DNA from 4 places in the Peribacillus sp. B-H-3 genome. Region 1 is predicted to be linked to each of the others. Evidence: riboswitches for the same ligand, from Rfam matches in the RefSeq annotation. Region 1 holds a riboswitch; each other region holds the start of a gene.

Region 1 (4,408 bases):
AAGAAGAAGTAGAAAGCATCAGGGAGCTTCATGGTAAATCTGTGCTAGGATGGATGAAGAGTTGTTTTGAAAGCAAAAAGGAGAGTGTTTGAGTGGAAACCGTTGTTTCATTAACCAATGTAACGAAGAAAATTAAAAACAAAACCATCATTGACGACATCAGCTTTGAAGTATATGCAGGAGAAGTATTCGGGTTTCTCGGTCCTAACGGCGCCGGAAAGACGACTACAATAAGGATGCTTGTAGGCCTTATGCAGATTACCTCGGGAGATATCTATATTTCCGGGCACAGTGTAAAGACGAATTTTGAAGATGCCGTCAAGAATGTAGGCGCCATCGTCGAAAATCCGGAAATGTATAAATTCATGTCAGGCTATGATAATCTGAAGCATTATGCCAGGATGAATAAAAGCATTACTAAGGAAAGAATAGACGAGGTGGCAGAGCTTGTCGGGCTGAAGGACCGCTTAAAGGAAAAGGTAAAAACCTACTCCCTTGGGATGAGGCAGAGACTTGGCCTTGCTCAAGCCCTGCTGCATCGCCCAAAGGTATTGATTCTGGATGAGCCGACAAACGGCCTTGACCCGGCAGGAATCCGCGAAATGAGAGATTATATGAAAAAGCTCGCCCGCGAGGAGAATATCGCAATCATTGTGTCGAGCCATCTTCTTTCTGAAATGGAAATGATGTGCGACAGAATCGGCATCATCCAGAAAGGGAAAATGGTCGATGTGCAAAATGTCCGCGAAATTATGAAGGAAGAAAAACGCACCTATCATATCCGCGTGAAGCCTCTGCAAAAGGCACAAGACGTTCTGCGCGAGTCATACCCTGAAGCGGATATTACAGTATCTGGCAATAATCTGGAAATTGATGCCGTCCAGATCCCCGTCCCGCAGGCTATTAAAAAATTAGTAGAAAACGAGTGTGAAATTTTTGAGGCTTCTCCTGTACATGTTTCACTGGAAGATAAATTCCTCGAAATCACCGGTGAAGGAGGAGTCGCATAATGGGTTTGATTGTAAACGAATGGGTGAAAATTTTCAAAAGAAAAGCAACATTAATCATGCTGGGTCTGCTCGTGCTGATGGTACTTGGAGGGGCTATCACTCTTAATATCATCAACAAGCATGATGATGCAAAGCTGAATCCTAATTGGAAAACAGAGCTTAAGGCAGAAAACAAGCAGACAGAGAATGATATGAAACATGTTCCCGGTGATACAGGCAAGAACTATATGAAACAAAGCATTGCTGAAAATAACTACCGCATTGAACATAATCTTCCGAAAGATAACCATTATACGGCTTGGAGTTTTATGGATGATATGCGGAACGTCATCCCTCTCGTTGCACTCTTTACTATTATCATAGCAGCTGGCATCGTGGCAAATGAATTCAGCTGGGGTACCATTAAACTGCTCATGATCCGTCCGATCAGCCGTGTAAAAATCCTATTGAGCAAGTATGTGACGGTCATCGGCTATGCACTTTTAAATCTTGTTGTCCTGTTTGTGCTAAGCCTCATTTTTGGCGCCATTTTCTTCGGGTTTGGAGAAACGTCTCCATATCTGGCTTATAGTGACGGCCACATTGTCGAAAGAAACCAGGTTTTGCATCTGATTGGGTCTTATGGGATTTCTTCTGTATCGATGCTGATGTACACCACAATGGCATTCATGATTTCAGCAGCATTCCGCAATAGCTCGCTCGCAATCGGAGTATCCATTTTCCTGCTTTTATCAGGAGCATCCATTACAAACCTGCTTGCCATAAAATTCGATTGGGCAAAATACCTGCTGTTTGCAAACGTGGATTTAACTCCATACTTTGACGGCAATGCTATGATCGATGGTATGACTCTATCATTCTCGCTCGTCATGCTGCTCATTTATTTTATTATCTTCCATGTTGTCGCCTTCCTTGCATTTGTGAAGAGAGATATCGCGGCATAAAATGAAAGCTTCAGATCTCGCCCATGTTTGGGCTGGATCTGAAGCTTTTTTTTTGTTAGATATATTTTTGGTAGAGAAACGCGCCATTTTACAGAGAAACATAACTTGTATTTTCCAGATAACTGGAAAATTGATACCGATTCCCGTTTGATTAGAGAAATTCTCTATGATTAGAGCCAATTCAGGCCTGATTAGAGCCTAATCCAGTTTTATTCGCTCTAATTACATCCTGCGGTTTACCATGTCGTTCTGAAATATCGTTTTCTTCAAGTAGCTGTTTTTCAAAAGTACTTTTAATAGAATAAAAGCAATGATGGCGCCAGTGAAGGAGCTGAGTATGAACGCAGGCAGAAATCCTAATAGAGCAATTTTTTTGCCGAGAAACAAAAGGGCGATCGGGTAGCAGCAGAGAGCCCCGATGACACCGGTGCCTATGACCTCCCCGAGGCAGGCAAAAGCAACAGCCTTCGTTTTTTTATACAAAATGGAGGCAAGAAGGGCGCCAATCATGCTGCCCGGAAAAGCAAAAATCGAACCTGTTCCTGTCAGGTTGCGCAGCAGGGAAACGGTAAATGCCCCGGCAACCGCATAAGCTGGCCCCAGCATGACGGCAGTGAGAACATTGGCCAGATGCTGAATCGGGAAAATTCGTGCTGCACCGGCAGGGATATAAATGAATGAGCTGCTGGCCGCCGTTAATGCTGTAATCATGGCTGTAAGTGTAATCTTTTTAATATTGTTCAATGAAATCCTCTCCCTTTAAATATTTGTCTAGCAAGTTTCAGCAGGGCACTGAGAGGAGACATGATATTAAAACAAGTAAAAAACCCCGCTTTGAAAAAAGCAGGGTACGATTCATCCTTAAATCGGCAATCCGCTTTCCTCCGCCGGCATGACCCGGTTCAGGTTCAAAGGGTTTAGAACAGTGTTCAATCTCAGCCGAAAAGGCTCCCCTAGCATAAACTTGCTATCCAATTATTAGCATCATATCATGCGAGAGGATAAATGGGAACATTTCAGCAAGGCTTATACCTTGAAAAAAAGCATCCTAGAAAAGGATGCTTTTTTATAAAATTTTTAAGAATACCTTGTATTATTAGGTAATATATTTTATAAATAATTAAGGAGGTGGAAAAGTTTGGAGATTAATAGAGAGGTTTTAAAAGGTCATATTGATACATTAATTTTATCGTTATTACATAACAGGGATATGTACGGATATGAAGTAGCAAAATTAGTTCGTGAAAAAAGTGAGGAACAGTTTGAACTTAAAGAAGCTACACTGTATTTGTCATTAAAGCGATTAGAAAATAACAAATGGATTTCTTCTTACTGGGGCGATGAACAAGGACCGGGCGGAAGAAGAAAATATTATAAACTTACACCATTAGGTGAAGAAGGATTTAAAGAAAAGCGTAAGGAATGGCAATTTGTAAAAAAAATTATTGATACCTTTATTGAAGGGGGAGAATAGCCTTGAAACAGATAGATAAATATGTAAATTCAATCTATAAAGATGTTACTGGTGATAAACAAGATATCGAAGGTTTAAAGCAAGAAATGCGTTCACATTTATTAGAAGCTGTTGAAGAGTTAAAAGCAGAAGGACAAACTGAAGAAGATGCAATCCGTATAGCAATTGAAAATTTCGGAGGTAAAAACCAAATTGTAAAAGGGTTATCCGAGTTTTTCAAAGTTCAAAAGAAATTTACTAATTATGTTTTATCATTTGCACTTATCTTTTTAGTGTTGGGTATTTTCTTTCTCACTACTCCATTCTCAGGAGTAAAGGAACATAACGAAGATATAAAAAATATTAAAGTGGTTAATCAAGAAAAAGAAACGATCATGAATGATGTATTCGATGTATTGGATACTTCAAATAAAGTGACCGAAAAAGAAAAGGAACAGTTACTAAATGTTTTTAAAAAGCACCAAGATAAGCTGAATTTATTAGCCGTCTTTCCTGCCTCTGATTTAGGAAGTTGGTTAAAAGATAATGAAGAAGTGAAAGAAGGACCTGACTCACACTTCCCAATCGAATATTCAAAAGCTGCTATTGTAATTGGAAATGATAATGTTGTTAAAAATAAAGAACAAATTGTGCCGAGCGAGTATGATTTAGGATCAGTTATCGAGGCGAGTGGACAATGGATTGTTCAATATGAATATAAAAAATCTTATGAAAAGACGATTGAAAAGTATCATCAATTAAAATATTATGGACCTAGCATTTGGACTTTTTACCAGCTGCCAATTTTATTCTTTTCTTTATTTATCGTTCTTGGTGTGGTTTCGTTGAGCTTGAGGAAACAAAATAGACAGTTAAAAGATGTAATGAATTAAGCAAAGATTTATACATTCGAAAACTAAAAATAGCAGCTGATCAATTCAGCTGCTATTTCTTGTGATATTTTAATCAAAAAAGACGGCCATTCATATTTCTATTAAAGG
Region 2 (4,408 bases), 970 kb from region 1:
AAGCGGCTCGTAAATAAAATCCGGAGTCCTTGGCCTCGGAAATTCCACCTTTATTTCTTTAAGGCTTCCTTCCTTTTTACCAAGTATATAAATTCTGTCACTTAACAATATCGCTTCCTCAAGATCATGCGTGATAAATAAAACGGTTTTCTCCAGCTCTCCCCACAGCTCCAGCAGCCAGCTTTGCATGCTGCGTTTTGTCATTGAATCAAGTGCACCAAAAGGTTCATCCAGCAATAAAAGGTCTTTGCCTGTCATAATTGTTCTTAAAAAGGCAGCTCTTTGCTTCATCCCACCTGAAAGCTCATGAGGATAAGCATTTTCATAGCCGGATAATCCAAACCTGTCAATCCATTCCACAATTTCTTTTGTGCTGCGTTTTTTATCTGCCCCTGAAAGTTCCGCCGGCAGAAGCATATTTCCAAGCAGTGTCCTCCAAGGCATCAGCAGATCCTTTTGCGGCATGTATCCTACCTTGCCAAGTATATTTTTAGATAACAAGCCTTTAAGTGCAATACCTCCTCTATCAGGCTGAAGCAAACCTGAAATCAGTTTAAACAGAGTGCTTTTTCCTGAACCGCTGGCACCAATGACCGAAACAAATTCTCCTTGCTTTACTTTCATGGACAGATCTATAAAAATAGGTTTTTTGCCTTTTTCAGCGGGAAAGGCAAATGACAGTTTTTCTATTAACAGCATATAGTCAAACAGGCCAATCATCTCCTTTGTACACGCTGTCCCAGAACATATATTCAAAGCGTGAAGATGTCATGAAATGGTCAGTGAGAATATCAAGTTCCAACATAGGCTTTCCATCTGCCAGTGAATCCAGGAGCTTGATCAGCCACTGTGCAACCTTGCCGAATTCCTCAGAAGCATACATTGAGACCCATTCACCGTATAAAGGATGTGCGTCAGAGCCAGGGTATTTTTTTTTGAGCATTCTCCCGATTTCCCAGTAGCTCCACATACATGGTAAAAGAGCTGCAGCTAATTCTGCAAGGGATCCATTTTGTCCTGCATTAAGCATGTATCCTGTGTATGCAAGGTTTGTTGGGGTAGGTGAGGAATCTTCCAAATCACGGCAGCTTATACCAAATTTTCTTGCGTAGTTCCGGTGCAGCTCCATTTCACCGTGCAGTGTCTCATTCAGAATCCCGGAAAACTCACTCATCGTCTGAAAATCACGGGCTTTTAAGACCCCTAGAGCAAATAGCCTGCTGTATTCAATTAAAAAGATATAATCCTGCTTCATATATCTGATAAAGGCTTCTTCAGGCAATTCACCAGTGCCAATACCGGTAATAAATGGATGATGGTGTGTTTTTGCCCAAATTTCCTGTACATTCCGATGCAGTGTTTGAGTAAATGTCATTCCTTACCCTCCTTTTTGGTGTTGCACCATTTCGAAATAAATAATGCCATGACCTTCATATAATCGATTAATTGCCGAAATTCAATTTTTTCGTTTACCGCATGTGCATCTTCAAGCTTTCCAGGTCCAAAGATGACTGCAGGAATACCTTTATGGCCAAACCATCCAGCATCATTAACAGTCTGAGACATGCCAGTACGCGGTTTCTCTGTTAATTGCTCGTTGAATGATGACATTAGCGTTTGGGTTCCTCTATGATTTAGGTCAAGCTCCAGTGAAGGAAAGATTTCTCCCCTATCCTCAAGCATGGATTTCCCTCCCCATTTAAAAACCGGCATATTTTCACTAAGCCAGGGATCAGAAGCAGCCACACGCCTTACATGATTTTCTATATCCTTTATGATTTTTTCATGATTTTCATCAGGATAAAAATGTACTGTTATCCAGAGTGAACACCTATCTGCAATGAATGCGGCATGCCGCCCTCCTTCAATAACTGCAGGGTTTATCGTATTGGAGCCGGGAGGGAAACCAGCATACGACTTTGTCACAGCCCAGTGGCGTTCCAATTCCTGAAGGCTTTCTATAATCTTCATCATTTTTTCAATGGCACTTGCTCCGAAAATCCCTCCGCCTGCAGTATTCATCCTTGACCGGAGTCCATCATGAAAAGTTTCTTTGCCCTGAATGGTTATCCAGCCTGTTATAACACCTCCCTGTCCCTGAATATGCATATCACTTGTATCAGCAACAATAGCGAAGTCTGCTGTATAGCCCCTCTCGATGCAGGAAAGTGTGCCAGTTTCTCCTGCCTCCTCACCAGTAACAGATTGAAATTGCAGATCGCCATTGAGAGGGATTTCAAGCTCTTTTAGGAGCTTAATGGCCATCAGGGAGGCAGCGATACCTCCTTTCATATCTGCAGCGCCTCTGCCATATAGATAGGGACCCTTCAGGCTTGCAGTAAATGGATTATTATCCCACCCGCAAATATCCCCCGTTTCCGCCACATCCACATGTCCGTTAATAATTAAACTGTTATATGTATTGCTTGATTTTCCCGGCATAACGCCAGCAACGTTCCAATCGCCGGGATAAAGTTCCCACTTCTCAGTTTGAAAACCGAGTTCTTTTAAGTAGCTGTCCATATAATCCTGGATGCTGGCTGTGTTTCTGGCAGGGGGGCTAATTGTCGGAAAAGCTATGAGCCGGGTTAAAAGCTGCAGCAGTTCCTCGCTCTTTTCTTCAGCTTTTTGTGAAATGATGCTGGCTAATGCGCTGTAACCCTCCATGTTATACATCTCCTTCGTTTGAAATATGAAAAGCCCGCTCCTGAAATAGGGAGCGGGCGGAAAGGCAATGCCAATATAAAAGATGACAAAAACGTTTCTTTCAGCTTCCCTACGCTGGTATGATCCAGATCAGGTTCAAAGGGTTTAGAACAATTGTTCAGTCTCAGCCAATGGCTCCCCTAGTGAAATTCGTACATATGTAATTTTTCATTAAGAAGGTTTTTATAATACCTTTTAATGTGAATCTAAGATAGCATACTAAAAAAAAGTTGTAAAGAATAATTCCTTTTCATGGCTCCTGCTTTCCTGTGTTTAATTCAGCTGAATATCTTAATTTCTGGCCATGTTTGATCCCAGCCTTTCTTAGCCCTGCGATCCTTGTAAACCTGATGATAAGGACCAGACTTGGAAAAAAGGGGGGTGGGCCTCACCTCTAGTGCCAGAAGATCATTAACACCCCAGGGTGCAGCCAGTTCCACTTTGCCTTTTTCATTGAAACGGACTCCCAGTGCTGTGGCTGTTTCAGGAAAATTAGACATAGCCTCATATGATGAGGAATAGGGCTCCATGTGATTCACTTTATGCATCCTGGCTTGATTTTTAACAGACCAGGGCAAGTCAGGGAGAATTTTGCCAAGTCTCAGCTCCAGCTCTTTTTCATAATCTTCTTGTATATTCGTTTTATCAAAATAAATCACATCAATATCAGGAAGCTGCGTTTTTATTGTATAGCCGTGCAGCACATCCCAAACCTTTGAGCGGACAAAGCCTGCACATATCCACCAGTCAGGCAGGTTAAGCTGCCCGGCGGCCTGCAGTACGCTAAGCATCCAGGAATCTCTTTCAACTAAAAAAACAATGTCTTTTCCGCTTTTCATCTTTTCTCTCCTTGCTGGATAATGGCTTGTTTAAATATAGAAGATTCTCACTAAGGATTATTCCTGTTCATGCTATAAACCATGTCACCATTTCATGACAAAGCCAGCCGAAGAAAATATCACTATTTTATCTTACTGCTTATCTATCTTTTATGGTATAATATGGGACAAAGTTAAATTGTTTTTTCATGGTAATTCGTATTTTTTTAAAGTCTTGAATATAATTAAAAAACAAGCGCCTTTAACGTGCTTGCGCTTGATTAAAAATGGCCGCAGCACTGCCAATACTGCGGCCAAACATGAATCGCAAGTGAGCGCTGCCTTATGCACAGAGTTATTTTTTGCCCGTCCGCCTATCAGGGCGGGTTATTTTTTTACAGCCGATGCAATTTGAACAATAACGCCAAATAACACCACAACAAATGTCGCAGTTGCAAGGTCCATAATCTCACCCTCCCCTCTGGAAGGAAGACACCGCTCACTGCTTCAACATGCCTTTATTATCATTGTAACCAAAATATTGAAATCAGCAAACTAAATTTTCGGAAAATTTATTTTTCATAAAAGAGATACAAGCAGCCTGCATCCATACTTTTGAATTGGGATGCGTGAAATTACCCCTAATTTTAATGTACTACATATACTTTTTTGCGGCTAAACTTTTTGACTTTACTTTCTTGCATCCGCAATAACTTCCAGGTCTATGTAACTATCTTGCCTTGTTGTTTTGGTCTTTGACTTGTTATGGAGCCTTATCCCTATATAAAGCCTTCGTATCAGATTTCAGTTCGCCGAGCAAAATTTTATTCCTCGGTTCCTCCAGCCACTAAGGTACCTTGCGCCTCCTTAGTGGCTGGCCGAAG
Region 3 (4,408 bases), 1.4 Mb from region 1:
TTTCTGTGGCATATAATATAGCTCAGCTCCTGCAAGCAGCGGTCCGTGAATAAAGGCAGGATAAGCTGGATCCGGGACCAGCACCAGATCTCCCTCATCTACAATCGATAATGAAATATGGGTGAGTCCTTCCTGGGAGCCTAATAATGAACAAATTTCTGTTTTTGGATCAAGTTCAACATGATATCTATTCTGATACCAGCCGCTCACCGCTTTCAGCATGCCACTCTGGTCGTTAATCGCATATATGTAATTCCTTTCATCGAATGCTGCCGAGGACATAGCCTCAATGATATGTCTGGCCGGCGGGATATTGGGCGTACCGATGCTTAGATCAAATACAGGCTCCCCCTTCACCTCACGTTTTCTCCGGATTTCTGTCAGCTTAGTGAAAATACTTTCCCCAAACAGTTCCATTCTCTTTGCAAATTTCATGGGTTCCTCCTTTATGAAGTTCATAGTTCATATACTTGAGTATTTTTACATTATCCTATCAAACAGCCTCTTTTGTCAAAATAGTCTGAAAGACATGGTAAAGAAAAAGCGCCCATTTAAGAAGCGCCCTTCATCCATATCAATCCATCACCAATCCTCCATCCACCACCAGGTTCTGCCCCGTGACTGCCCGTGCCCATGGAGATGAGAAGAATAGTGCAGTATCCGCCAATTCCTCAGGTGTTGTTACTCTTTTTAGCGGAGTCGCAGACCGGATGATTCCAAACACCTCTTCAGTCGTAACACTGCTTGCATCCGTCTGCTGAAGAAGGCCTCCGGAAATCATGTTGACCGTGATGCCGTACTGTCCGAGCTCCTTCGAAAGATTGCGGGTAAAGCCCAGCAGTGCTGCTTTGCCGGTAGTGTATTCATGATAGGCAACCACTGGATTCTGAAACAAATTGGTGCCGATGTTGATGATCCGCCCAAACTCCATTTCCTTCATATCAGCCGCACATGCCTGTACCGTGTTTAAAGCACCCTTTATACTTCCCTCAAATTGAGTGTTGAACCCGTCCCATTCCAACTCAAAAACATTCTTCTGGGTAAGGGGATTAAACTGAAAATCGATCAAAGCGTTGTTCACAATGGTTGTGATTCCGGTATGAAAGTATTCCTTTGCTTTAGCAGCCATTTCATGAACTTCATTTTTGTCCCGAACATCCGCCTTTATGGCAATAACCTTGTTCCCTAAATTCTTGGCAAGCTCCTCGGCTTTTTCTTTGCTCTTATAATAATTAATCACCACATTTGCCCCTTCTTTTGCAAAAGCGGCTGCTATGGCAGCACCCAAACCCCTTCCCGCACCTGTTACCAATACAGTTTGTTCTGATATCTTCATATTTGCTTCCTCCTCTAATATAAAAAAACTAGGACACAGAAAGGTCCTAGTTTTATTCACTAAAAAACTACTTCCCTCCGCTGGCATGATCCAGATCAGGTCCATAAGGGTCAAAAAGCTCCTTCGCTTTTTTCTCAGCCTGGAATACAGGCTCCCCTAGTAGAATGCTATATACGGTTGTTATCTTTTATTTTATAACTTTATTACCAAATCGGAAAGGATTATGAATTTGCTCTATTTTTTTAAAAGAAGGGAAAATGCAGATGGATCTCTGGATCAAAGGGTTGTCCTCCTTTATGGTATGCTCAATTCTAAACCTTGGGCTTGTTCTTAATTCCTTCCATAAACCTTTTTTCGAGAAGTGCTCATTTTTGTTCCTGTGAACCCGTCTCTGAACCAGCTTTCATCTGATCGGCCTTCATTTTGGTCTTGAGACCCTTCCTCTAAACCATTTCCTAACGGATCCGCCGCAGTTTTGGTCCCAAGAACACTGCCTGCATGCGCCACTAATTACACCGTCTGAACCTGAATTCCCTTCTCCTTCAATCCATCTTCATACAATCCCTCAATCTCTCCATTCGTAATGACCAGGCTGATATTGGAGAGGTCGGTGATGTGCGCGAAGGTGCGCACCCCGAATTTGCTGGCGTCTGCCAGTAGGATCGTCTGGTCAGCGATGTTCAACATATGCTTTTTTAACAGCGCCTGGAATTCATTCGAATCTGTCAGCCCTCTTTCGAGATGGACTCCCTTGCAGGAGAGGAAGGTCTTATTGACATGATAGCTGGAGAGCGAGCGTTCTGCGAGCGGACCAACATAGGATAAGGACTGTGGAAGAAGCTGCCCTCCAGTAGAAATGACACGTATCTGTTCTTTTTTGCTGAGCTCTACGGCCACTTTGATGGAATTGGTCAGCACGGTCAGCTGCATATCCGGCAGCTCCTTTGCCATATACCAGGCCGTCGTGCTGGCATCCAGCACGATTTGATCTCCTTCTTCAATCAGTTGGATTGCTTGGAGGGCAATTCGCTTTTTTTCTGAGGCATTCTTGATTTCTCTTTCTACATAGGAAATCTCAGACTCTTCTTTTTGTACACTTACAGCGCCTCCATGGCTTCTCCTCAGCAGGTTTTCCTTTTCCAGCTTTTCCAGATCTCTGCGGATTGTCTCTTCCGTGACTGAAAAAATTTTGCTCAATTCGGTTACCCGGACACTCATCCTCTCATTGACTAACTCTACAAGCTTTCGTTGACGTTCGGCTACAAGCACTCCATACACCATCCTATACTTTATTTATGTTTGTTTGTTTTTGGATATTCTTTGTTTTGATAGTTGGATTATATCATTTCATTCACAAAACAAAAATACTCACCTGTTTTTTACTGGATATTTTATTTTTTAAAAAAACAGCCCCACCAACAGGGACTGTCATATTCCATTATTCATTTGTATGATTGCCAAACGTTTCATTCCAAATGAAAAACCTCTTATCCTTGTTTGACAGGCACCGAATGTTGTTCACAATAATAATCCCAGACTGCCCCGAATGCCCTGCGTACTAATTTTGTCAGGGCTCGTTATTTAAAGGAACTCCCGGTTTCTTTGAGAACCGTCTGGCAGCTGCCACACAAAATACAACGGCAATATTCACTGCGACAAGCAGCCAGCTGACTTTCTCATGGAGAATTACAGAAGCAAGCAGAAGTCCAAAGAAAGGCTGGAGAAGCTGCAGCTGTCCGACTGCTGCTATGCCGCCCTGGGCAAGTCCTCGATACCAGAACACAAAGCCAACAAGCATGCTGAATATGCTGACATAACCAAGGCTGAAGAAGGCAGGATGGCCTATGCCCTTCCACGTGACCGGAGATAAATACAATGAGAGCAGTAGCATAATGGGCAGCGACAGAACAAGAGCCCAGGATATCACCTGCCAGTCCCCCAGCCTGCGTGAGAGCCTGGCTCCTTCTGCATATCCGAGGCCGCATACGATAATCGAAAACAGCATAAAAGTGTCACCAGCCGATGATGATTGTCCTCCCTGGAAAAGGGCATAGCCAGTGACGAGTAAGCTGCCTGCAGCAGAAAAAATCCAGAACGCCGGACGGGGATGCTCCCCACCCCTGAGTACTCCAAAGATTGCAGTCGAGAGCGGAAGAAGCCCAATGAAGATAATGGCATGGGCAGAAGGTACATATTGAAGGGCTAATGCGGTCAGCAGCGGAAACCCAATGACCACTCCAAAGGCCACGACTAAAAGAGGGACTATGTCGCCCCTTGAAGGGCGCTGCTGCCGGAAGACTAGAAGAAGAGCACCTGCCAGTACACCTGCAATCGAAGCCCGGCAGACAGTGAGGAACAGCGGATCAAAGTCTCCCACTGCCAAGCGTGTTGCGGGCAGTGACCCGCTGAAGATGAGTACTCCTATAAACCCATTCACCCATCCATTTACAGCTTTGTTCATTCACTTCACCTCGTATCTTATTTTTTGATCATGGAACGTCTTATCAAACTCCTTGTTTATGGATTACAATGACTATAAACTGGAAAGATTTTTTAGCAAATAGCCAGTTTTCGTAAAATTAGCCATGCCAGTTAGGAGAAACCACACATGGATATCACGATTTTTTTAAATCGAGGAATGGATGCTCCGCTTTATCAGCAGCTCTATCAGTTTTTTAAAGAAAATATTCATAAGGGCAGGATTCAAAAAGGAATGAAGCTTCCTTCCAAGAGGGGCCTCGCATGTCAGCTGTCCATCAGCCAGACAACCGTAGAACGAGCTTATGAACAGCTTGCCGCTGAAGGTTATATTGTGAGTAAGCCAAGAAGCGGCTGGTTTGCTGATTATGAGGATTCTGATTTTCCTGACATTCATACAGTGGGCAGAGGATCCATCAACCCAGAACCAAAAGAAAATAAACGATTGATCGATTTTCACTATGGAAATGTGGATTCTGCCCGCTTTCCATTTTCCTCATGGCGGAAATGCATGGTCAACGTTTTAGACCAATTTGGTCCAGAGCTTTATCATCCGGGACATGTTTTAGGAGAGCTGGAACTGAGGACCCTCAT
Region 4 (4,408 bases), 2.2 Mb from region 1:
TATACGCCTGGCAAATCAATAATCTTTCCGCTTGAATGCTTTAATGTGCCTACCTTTTTTTCTACCGTTACGCCGCTCCAATTTCCTACATATTCATATGAACCAGTTAAGTGGTTGAATAGTGAGGTTTTTCCTGTATTCGGGTTTCCAAGCAGTGCAATGCTCATGCCAATTCCCGCTCTACTTCTATCTCGTTAGCATCTCTGCGCCTGATGGCAACTGATTGCCCATTGCACTCTATCATATAAGGTCCGCCAAATGGCATGATGCATCTAAGGCAAACCTCAGAGCCTTCACAAATCCCTAAATCAAGCAGCCTTCTTCTCACTAGCTGGTTTGTCTTTACCATGCTAAAAACCACTGCTTTTTCCCCTGCCTTTAAGCCTGTTAACATGCTGATCCCCCCAAACAGTGAAAAATGTATCTCAATATATGTTTTTTTAATATGGATTACAGGCAGCCCAACTGGAAGCCTGGTTCTAAAATAGCGCAATGACAGATTATCTTGTCAATTAATGATATGAAAATGATTATCATTTACATTTGATATTTATCATTATATTACATAACAAAAGAAAATAGAAAGAAATATTCTTCTAAAAACTAAAATTACATTTCTTCTTTTTCCAGAAGAGGACTTTCATGTAAATAAGAATGAATTCCGGATGGCTTATATATCTGCTCCAGAGAGATCACAGGTCTTATGTACAGCTAATTAAAGCTGTGACAAACATATAGAAGTCATTGGGATTAGAACGGAACACTATGGTGCCATAAAAGCTTTCATCCTCAGTTGGGTGGTTTTGCTGCACTGGATAATTTGCTATCTTTTCACATTTAAATTAAATCTCTTATACTAGCCATTTAGCCTTATTTTTCTTCAATTGCACCCAAAATGTTTTTTCTCCATTCGGACAAATGCTGCCATTTCCTGCTGGCCTTTTCCCCTATCTTTCCGACCTTTTCCGAGACTATCAAACATTTCTTCCGGAAAATCTGCAAAATTTGCTGAATTAATTAAATTTACAAATATTCTGTCATCTATAATAATTAAGAAGAATTTTATTTAATTGAGGAGGAATTTTATGAAGCGTAAATCTATGGGATTAGCACTCGCTGCAGGACTAGTCCTGACTGGCGGGACCGTACAGGCTACAGCTGCAAAGAAGCCGGTTGTCCATCATGAGCAAACCGTACAAAGCAGCTTCCTTAAGAAACTCAGTGCAGACAGAATGTACAACACCATTGCATTGCTTTCGAAACAGCCCCGTGAAGCTGGAACTGAAGGGGAGCTGAAGGCTGTACATTACATAGAAAATGAGTTTAAGAAGCTTGGCATGAAGACAAAAATTCAGCCTTTCCCTATTTATGACTTTAAAACAAATCACGCATATGCAAAAATTGCCGGCCAGGATATTGAAGAAAAACCGTATGCATTCAGCGGAAGCGGAAGCGGAAAAGTTACTGCCCCACTCGTATATGCAGGCAAAGCAAAGCCAGAAGAAATTGGCGATGTAAAAGGGAAAATCGCACTGGTTGAGCGGGGAGACATTCCTTTCATTGAGAAAATCGCAAATGTTATCGCCAAAGGAGCTGCTGGAGTTATTATGTTTAACAACTCTGCAGAAGGCAATCAATTTGGACAGGCCGGCGAGGGGCAAAATATTCCTGCTGTTGCCATCACACGGTCTTCCGGGCTGAAGATTATAGAGCAGCTAAAAACAGAACAGCTCACTGCGACTCTGGACGTTGATATCCAAAAAATAGAAAAAACCTCCTACAATGTTATCGCCAGCATGAAACCCACTTCCAAAAAGTCAACCGGCCAGGTTATCACCATCGGCTCCCATCACGATTCTGTACACGGCGGACCCGGAGCTAATGATGATGCTTCCGGAGTATCAGCTGTCCTCGAACTGGCAAGAGTACTTTCCAAAGAAAAAACAGATACCGAAATCCGCTTCCTGACATTCGGCTCTGAAGAAAGAGGCCTTGTCGGATCATCCTACTATGCTGCACACCTTCCAAAGACAGATACAGACCGGATGGTAGCGCACTTTCAGATGGACATGATTGGCGGACGTGATGCAGGTAAAGGCAAGCCAGCCGGAGGCTTGATCATGTATACAATTGACGGCAAAAAAAACCTGGTGACAGATCTTGGTGCAAAATACAGCTACCAAATATTCAAAGAAACCATTCCTTACGGTGAATTGGGCCGCAGTGATCACCAGCCGTTCCATGAGCTTGGCATCCCTTCTGCCTTGTTCATTCATTCGCCTGTCGAACCATGGTATCACCAGCCGACAGATACACTGGATAAAATCGATAAAAAGAAATTGCTTCAAGTTGCTAAGATTGTCGGCTCGTCAGCTTATGAAATAGCTGATCCGAAATCGCCCGCCATTGTAAAATATCCATTTGAAGACCGTCCAGTAGATTGACAAAAAGGGGCTCGCCTAAATTTAAGCGAGCCCCTATCTTCTTTTGGGACAGAATCATTGTATATACAGTCATGTGCATGCCCATTACGTAATATATGGGCTGCGTCTATTTCATCTGCTGATTCCCGCTTCAGCCAACAAGCGGAAAAAAACAGGATTTCAGCATTAACAAAAGCACAGTAATATTTCCCGAGGAACATCATTACATGCCGATAAAAAAACCATCACCATACTATGCCTGGTAAGACTTTTTGATCAGTACCTTTGAAGCTCCCGAGTATAACAGCACCACTATAATCGCTGACAGGATAAAGCTTGCCAGCATGTACGTGCCATTGTAAACCAGTGAGTAAACAGCCACATTCTGTCCTTTAGGCGTATATGACGCAAAGAATACAATGCCTGAAGTGAAATGGCACAAAAATCTCAGAAAACTTCCAAGAAGGATGCCGGCTATTCCGTACATTTTCCCCTTGCCGGTATGGCCTTCTTTATAGCTGGTGACAACTTTGTTCATAAATATCCCTGATATTCCCACGAGGGAAAATGCAAGGAAGTAATCAAGAAACCCCTGCACAGGATGAGCAATAACCGGGCTTCCAATAACGATTTGGAGAAGTCCCAAAAGCAGCCCTGTCACAACCCCTCCTTTTACACCCCAGCGGTATGCCATCAGAAAGATCGGGACCATCGCTATGGACACCGAACCTCCTTGAGGCCATATTCTTGAAAAGATAAAACCAGATACTAAATCAAGCAGCAGTGCCAAAGCAGCAAATACAGCCACTTCAACCATAAACAATGTCTTATTTTGCATATTTTTCCTCCTTCTCCCCAGTGAGAAGCTTACAAGAGCCTGCCTGCATGTTTTTTTTGCAAACGCAAAAAAAGCAATACAGGGCGGTAATGGATTCCCTTTATTGCTTTTATCCAAAACCACATCCCTACGCTAGCATTAACTAACAGGTTCATAGGGTCTGAACTCAATCGCTCACTCTCAGCCGTTAGGGCTCCCCTTGTGGATTACTATATTTTTTTATCCTCGAAAGAAATATACTACTTGTTTCAGGAATTTACAAGCACAAAATTTCTGCAGAAACTGACTTTATTCCTTAAAAATATTAAACTGAAGAACATTTTTATCTGTTAAAAAGGGTTTTTTTTCTATACTATAGAATTAGAACTAGGACTAGGACGAAATGATCTTATAATTTACCTTAGTCGGAGGCCATAATGGTGTTTATTAATGAAACATTTATTGACTTTTTAATTTTCTATAAGGAAAGTATTGTTTCAGAATGGAATGAGAGGATCAACATTTCCTCATATGACCCATATATGGAGAATATCGCGGAAAATGTGGAGCGTTTTTTTGATTTAATCATCAAGTCCCTAAGTGAGCCGGAAAACTTGGTGGACGAGTATATTAAAAGCTACTCCCATCTTGTTGCCGGTGAACGTTACAAAGCAAATATACATATTGATGAATTTATTCACAACTGTTCACTGGGCAGATCCATTATTTATTGCCGGCTGACAGAATTGCAAAAATCCCCTGAAGAGCTCTGTAATGTGCTGCTGCGGATCAATGAATGTTTTGACAAGTGCATTTTTTACACGGTTTCACACTATTCAGAGCTAAAAACACAAATTATAGAATCACAGTATAATTTTCTGAGCCAAACCCATAAGGACAGGCTCACCTTGCTCGGGCAGATGACGTCTAGCTTTGTTCATGAATTCAGGAATCCGCTTACTTCAATCATGGGATTTGTTCAGCTTCTGCAGTCAGAGAATACTGAAATCAAATATTTGGATATCATTTCAAAAGAATTGGAACAGCTCAATTATAGGATTACCCAATTTCTGAATTTATCCAAAAAAGAAAGCATGGTATATGAAGCAAAACTCTTTTCTGTGAGTGAATTAGCCCATGAAGTTATTGAGTTCCTGTATCCTGCCAT

Evidence for each region. A riboswitch is a leader RNA that binds a small molecule or an ion and turns the genes downstream of it on or off. The one in region 1 is predicted to bind thiamine pyrophosphate.
Region 2: it holds a riboswitch for thiamine pyrophosphate, as region 1 does, so the genes downstream of both, ACN6MY_RS14395 (acetylornithine deacetylase) here and thiW (energy coupling factor transporter S component ThiW) in region 1, are expected to answer to the same signal.
Region 3: it holds a riboswitch for thiamine pyrophosphate, as region 1 does, so the genes downstream of both, ACN6MY_RS12440 (3-oxoacyl-ACP reductase) here and thiW (energy coupling factor transporter S component ThiW) in region 1, are expected to answer to the same signal.
Region 4: it holds a riboswitch for thiamine pyrophosphate, as region 1 does, so the genes downstream of both, thiT (energy-coupled thiamine transporter ThiT) here and thiW (energy coupling factor transporter S component ThiW) in region 1, are expected to answer to the same signal.

The regions. Positions count from the first base shown of each region.
Region 1 covers NZ_CP183879.1:3,860,278-3,864,685, reverse strand. Annotated here, with positions in the region: gene ACN6MY_RS19315 (ABC transporter ATP-binding protein) at 1-92, shown strand, start outside; gene ACN6MY_RS19310 (ABC transporter ATP-binding protein) at 93-1,010, shown strand; gene ACN6MY_RS19305 (ABC transporter permease) at 1,007-1,954, shown strand; gene thiW (energy coupling factor transporter S component ThiW) at 2,177-2,665, opposite strand; TPP riboswitch at 2,817-2,919, opposite strand; gene ACN6MY_RS19295 (PadR family transcriptional regulator) at 3,093-3,428, shown strand; gene ACN6MY_RS19290 (permease prefix domain 1-containing protein) at 3,431-4,300, shown strand; gene ACN6MY_RS19285 (YfmQ family protein) at 4,402-4,408, opposite strand, start outside.
Region 2 covers NZ_CP183879.1:2,888,115-2,892,522, forward strand. Annotated here, with positions in the region: gene ACN6MY_RS14385 (ABC transporter ATP-binding protein) at 1-720, opposite strand, end outside; gene tenA (thiaminase II) at 704-1,375, opposite strand; gene ACN6MY_RS14395 (acetylornithine deacetylase) at 1,372-2,667, opposite strand; TPP riboswitch at 2,756-2,858, opposite strand; gene ACN6MY_RS14400 (nucleotidyltransferase family protein) at 2,985-3,545, opposite strand.
Region 3 covers NZ_CP183879.1:2,500,878-2,505,285, reverse strand. Annotated here, with positions in the region: gene ACN6MY_RS12445 (aminotransferase class I/II-fold pyridoxal phosphate-dependent enzyme) at 1-435, opposite strand, end outside; gene ACN6MY_RS12440 (3-oxoacyl-ACP reductase) at 575-1,336, opposite strand; TPP riboswitch at 1,392-1,504, opposite strand; gene ACN6MY_RS12435 (DeoR/GlpR family DNA-binding transcription regulator) at 1,847-2,605, opposite strand; gene ACN6MY_RS12430 (DMT family transporter) at 2,904-3,797, opposite strand; gene ACN6MY_RS12425 (PLP-dependent aminotransferase family protein) at 3,945-4,408, shown strand, end outside.
Region 4 covers NZ_CP183879.1:1,385,845-1,390,252, reverse strand. Annotated here, with positions in the region: gene feoB (ferrous iron transport protein B) at 1-167, opposite strand, end outside; gene ACN6MY_RS06855 (FeoA family protein) at 164-394, opposite strand; gene ACN6MY_RS06850 (M28 family peptidase) at 1,086-2,444, shown strand; gene thiT (energy-coupled thiamine transporter ThiT) at 2,677-3,261, opposite strand; TPP riboswitch at 3,369-3,471, opposite strand; gene ACN6MY_RS06840 (histidine kinase N-terminal domain-containing protein) at 3,678-4,408, shown strand, end outside.